Regions from separate parts of the Enterobacter chuandaensis genome, predicted to be linked through region 2. Evidence: predicted binding sites of a transcription regulator. Region 2 holds the regulator's gene; the other holds the start of a gene.
The links. The regulator Fur, encoded in region 2, represses iron uptake genes when iron is present. The targets are predictions, from matches to a motif close to ATAATAATGAGAACNACTATCAA.

Region 1: a site for Fur is predicted at 1,147-1,169, ahead of sufA (Fe-S cluster assembly scaffold SufA). Genes of this name have one in related genera too.

What each region holds. Positions count from the first base shown of each region.
Region 1 is NZ_CP097173.1:2,053,173-2,055,633, forward strand. Features, by position in the region: gene MX657_RS10020 (MerR family transcriptional regulator) at 167-895, shown strand; gene sufA (Fe-S cluster assembly scaffold SufA) at 1,209-1,577, shown strand; gene sufB (Fe-S cluster assembly protein SufB) at 1,586-2,461, shown strand, end outside.
Region 2 is NZ_CP097173.1:1,369,662-1,372,122, reverse strand. Features, by position in the region: gene fldA (flavodoxin FldA) at 1-449, shown strand, start outside; gene fur (ferric iron uptake transcriptional regulator) at 740-1,186, shown strand; gene chiQ (ChiQ/YbfN family lipoprotein) at 1,288-1,614, opposite strand; gene chiP (chitoporin ChiP) at 1,662-2,461, opposite strand, start outside.

The DNA.
Region 1 (2,461 bases), 680 kb from region 2:
CTCTTAACTGTACGAACGGCAAATTTTATACAACAATGTATTAACAGATGGATGGGGGAGTCTCCCATCCACCCGTGCAAAATATGGTCTTAGTTATACAAATGGTTTGTACAATCTGATAAGGTTGGTGCAGTTAGGTATGGAAGTTCTGAGCGTGAGGGAGTTAATGGCCTATTACAGTATCGGCGAAGTGGCCGAACGATGCGGTATCAACCCCGTTACGCTGCGTGCCTGGCAGCGCCGTTATGGATTGTTGAAGCCGCAGCGCAGCGAAGGGGGTCATCGTCAGTTCGACGATGAAGATATCCTGCGTATCGAAGAGATCAAACGCCTGATGAAGAGCGGCGTGTCGGTCGGAAAAGTGAAAGCCTTGCTGGAAAACAAGGAAGTGATGACTCAGGGTAACTGGTCTACTTTCCAGGAAGAGATGATGACCGTTCTGCGCTATGCCAGCCCGGCTAAACTGCGTGCCAAAATAGGCGAATTCCGCCGGGATCACCCGATGGATGCGCTGATCGATAACATTATTTCCCCCGTCCGCCAGCGAATGAATCAGGATCAAAACACCGTGCGCCACATGGCAAGTATGCTGGACGGCGTCCTGATTGAATTCGCGATTGCAAACCTGGCGGAGTCGCGCAAGAAAGCGGGCAAAGATGCGCTGCTTATTGGCTGGGAATGCGACGACCGCACCCATCTGTGGCTTGAAGCCGCGCGCCTGGCACAGAAAGGCTGGCACATTGACGTACTGGCGGAGCCAATTGATTCGCCACGTCCCGAACTGTTCCCCGGGCAGAAAATCTTCGTCTGGACCGGAAAATCGCCGACACCGCGCCAGCAGGAACAGCTCGATCACTGGCGTGAACAGGGTTTCACCGTTACATTCCATCACTGATTATCAGAGGCCTTGCGGGCCTTTTTTGTTTTTTGTCACTTCCTGAACAAAAGCTATTTTAAAAATAGGCATTTCCGATGCATATTTTACTTTTCCTCTCTCCACTGCCTGCCTGATGGAATAAGCCATTATTTTTCAAAGCATTGAACAATTATATCCATCCCGCCCGCATCTTGTGACAGGGTCTATGCTTAATAAAAGTAGACAAAAAGGGCGGTTTAGCCGAATGCCCCTGCTGTCAGAGGGTTGAAGTGATAATCGTTATCACTAACATGGTGTTATGCCCTGATGGCTAATCAGATGAGGTGGACCTATGGAACTGCATTCAGAAACCTTCAATCCTGCCGATTTTGCCTGGCGCGGATTAACGCTCACGCCTGCGGCGGCGGCGCATATCCACGAGCTGGTGGCAAAAAATCCCGACATTCTCGGCGTGCGCTTAGGCGTTAAGCAGACCGGCTGCGCGGGCTTTGGCTACGTACTGGATACCGTCACCGCACCGGAAAAAGATGACCTGGTGTTTGAAACTGACGGCGCAAAGCTGTACGTCGCGCTGCAGGCCATGCCGTTTATCGACGGAACCGAAGTGGATTACGTGCGGGAAGGTTTAAACCAGTTATTCAAATTTCATAACCCGAAAGCCCAGAACGAATGCGGCTGCGGCGAAAGCTTTGGGGTATAGGCGGTACTATGTCTCGTAATACTGAAGCAACGAGTGATGTAAACACCTGGAGCGGCGGACACCTCAACTATAAAGAGGGGTTCTTCACGCAGCTGCAAACCGACGAGCTGGCGAAAGGCATTAATGAAGATGTGGTGCGCGCCATCTCGGCCAAACGTAACGAGCCGGAGTGGATGCTCGAATTTCGCCTGAGCGCGTTCCGCGCCTGGCTGGAGATGGAAGAGCCGCACTGGCTGAAAGCCCACTACGACAAGCTGAACTATCAGGATTACAGCTACTACTCCGCGCCGTCCTGCGGCAGCTGTGACGATACCTGCGCCTCGCAGCCCGGCGCGGTACAGCAGACCGGTGCCGAGAACAGCTTTCTGAGCAAAGAGGTAGAAGAGGCGTTTAACCAGCTGGGCGTGCCCGTGCGCGAAGGGAAAGAGGTGGCGGTGGACGCCATTTTTGACTCCGTCTCGGTGGCAACGACGTACCGTGAGAAACTGGCCGAACAGGGGATTATTTTCTGCTCCTTCGGCGAAGCGATTCACGATCACCCGGAGCTGGTAAAAAAATACATCGGCACCGTGGTACCGAGCAACGATAACTTCTTCGCCGCGCTGAATGCCGCAGTAGCCTCTGACGGCACCTTTATCTACGTGCCGAAAGGCGTGCGCTGCCCGATGGAGCTCTCAACCTATTTCCGCATCAATGCCGAAAAAACCGGCCAGTTTGAACGTACCATTCTGGTGGCGGACGAAGGCAGCTACGTCAGCTACATCGAAGGATGCTCCGCCCCGGTGCGCGACAGCTACCAACTGCACGCGGCGGTGGTCGAGGTCATCATCCACAAAGACGCCGAGGTGAAATACTCCACGGTGCAGAACTGGTTCCCAGGCGAC
Region 2 (2,461 bases):
AAGACGTTGCTGATGTGCATGACATCGCCAAGAGCAGCAAAGAAGATCTCGAGGGCTATGACATCCTGCTGCTGGGTATTCCTACCTGGTACTACGGTGAAGCCCAGTGCGACTGGGATGATTTCTTCCCGACGCTGGAAGAGGTGGACTTCAACGGCAAGCTGGTTGCCCTGTTCGGTTGTGGCGATCAGGAAGACTACGCCGAGTACTTCTGTGACGCGCTGGGCACCATCCGCGACATCATTGAGCCACGCGGTGCAGCAATTGTCGGTCACTGGCCAACGGCGGGTTACCACTTTGAAGCCTCTAAAGGTCTGGCAGATGATGACCACTTCGTTGGCCTGGCCATCGATGAAGACCGTCAGCCAGAGTTGACCGCAGAGCGTGTTGAAAAATGGGTTAAGCAGGTTCGTGAAGAACTGCACCTGGATGACATTCTGAACGCCTGATTTTTTTCGCGGCGCGACTCCGGTTGCGCCCGTTTTCCAGGTAAAACCGATTAAATTAATTGCTACAAACTTTTAACTTTTTCGCCCAGACCTGTACAATGTCTCCCTGGTAAAATGTGGTTTCCATTGAGCAAGTTTGTTGGTGATACCCCATTTTTATAAGCATACTTTGCCTGAGACTTGCAGTTTTCATTTAGCCATGGCAGTTCTATAATGAGACGCATTATCCAAGGTGCATTTTCTGTCACTTCCTCCAGAAGTGAATCGTTTAGCAACAGGACAGATTCCGCATGACTGACAACAATACCGCATTAAAGAAGGCTGGCCTGAAAGTAACGCTTCCTCGGTTAAAAATCCTTGAAGTGCTTCAGGGTCCAGACAATCACCATGTCAGTGCGGAAGACCTCTATAAACGTCTTATCGACATGGGTGAAGAGATTGGGCTGGCCACCGTTTATCGCGTGCTGAACCAGTTTGATGACGCGGGCATTGTTACCCGTCATAATTTCGAAGGCGGTAAATCTGTTTTCGAACTGACCCAGCAGCAGCACCACGATCACCTGATCTGCCTCGATTGCGGCAAGGTCATTGAATTCAGCGATGATTCTATCGAAGCGCGTCAGCGTGAAATCGCAGCCCGTCATGGCATCCGCCTGACCAACCACAGCCTGTACCTTTACGGTCACTGCGCTGAAGGTGATTGCCGCGAGAATGAACACGCGCACGACGCAAAATAAGTCAGCGTTCATACTCTGAGCCAGCCGAAAGGTTGGCTTTTTTTTGCCTTTTTTGGGCAATAAAAAGCCCGGTAGCGCAGCGCCACCGGGCGTAAAGTAACTTATTTATTGTTATTGCGTATCTCGTTCCAGATCTTATCGCAACGCTTTGCGACTTCCTGATCGTTACCGGTTTTACGCGCCTGGATACAGGCCTGGTAATCCATCACGCGAATATTCTCCTGCGTTGCAAACTGCTCATGCGCTTTCTCTTTCTTCAGCACATTTAGCACGTTCTGACAGGCTTCAATTTTCTCCGGCGATCCTTCCGCACTATTAATACAGGCGCTATACGCCTCCTTCAGACGGGAGTCCTCTTTTGGCGCCTGAGTCTGCGTGCACGCCACCAGCCCTGATGCCAACAGCGCGACGATTACGATTTTTTTCATCATGTGCACTCTCCATACCGGCAGGAGTCACCCCGCCGGTGCGTTCATCAGAAGATAGTGAATGGGGCGATAACCATGAATTTCACGTCACGTTCATCCTGGAAGATGTTGCCGTAACCGCCCGCGTAGCTTGGGATATCGGAGTGGTTGTCATACTGCGTGAAGTGCAGTTTGAACATCGTGCCTTTCGCGCGGCCATCCTGCAGGGTGTAGATAGCATCCAGGCTGTAGGAGGACTCTTTCAGGCGATAGTTTGGATCGTAGTACGCATCCGGCGTAGCCATATCGGCAGGTTTTGCGTCCCAGGCGTAAGCGTAAGAAGCGCCCACTGCCCAGCCCGGCAGGTTCCAGTTTTTCAGGTCATACATGGCGCCGAAGAAGACCGCTTTTTCGCCGTCGGCGTTGAAGTCAGAGCGGTTATCCCACCAGATATCAAGACGGCCGTTAGATGAGGCATAGGTTGGGGTCATACGCTGCAGGAAGTAGCCCTGCTGCCCTTCCGCCTTCACCCATGTGCCTTCCAGGCGTAAATCAACCTGGCCAACCTTGTAGCCGAAGGTCAACGCCTGCAGCCACGCGGTGCCGTTATAAATGTCATTTACACTGCCATCGCTGACTTTATCGCGCGTACCGTAGAACTGATAGCTGGTGCTCAGCGGGCTACCGGCGATATCAAATTTGTAGCTGGCTTTAGCAAAATACTGATCGATATAGCCTTCGGCCTGGCCAAATGCGGCTTCCAGAACCAAATCGTTTTTAAAGTCGTACTTCGCGCCCAGCGAGTGGAGGTATTCGACTTTGGTTTTCTTATCGTTCTGGTAGAACTTATCCATCTCAATGTGCCACG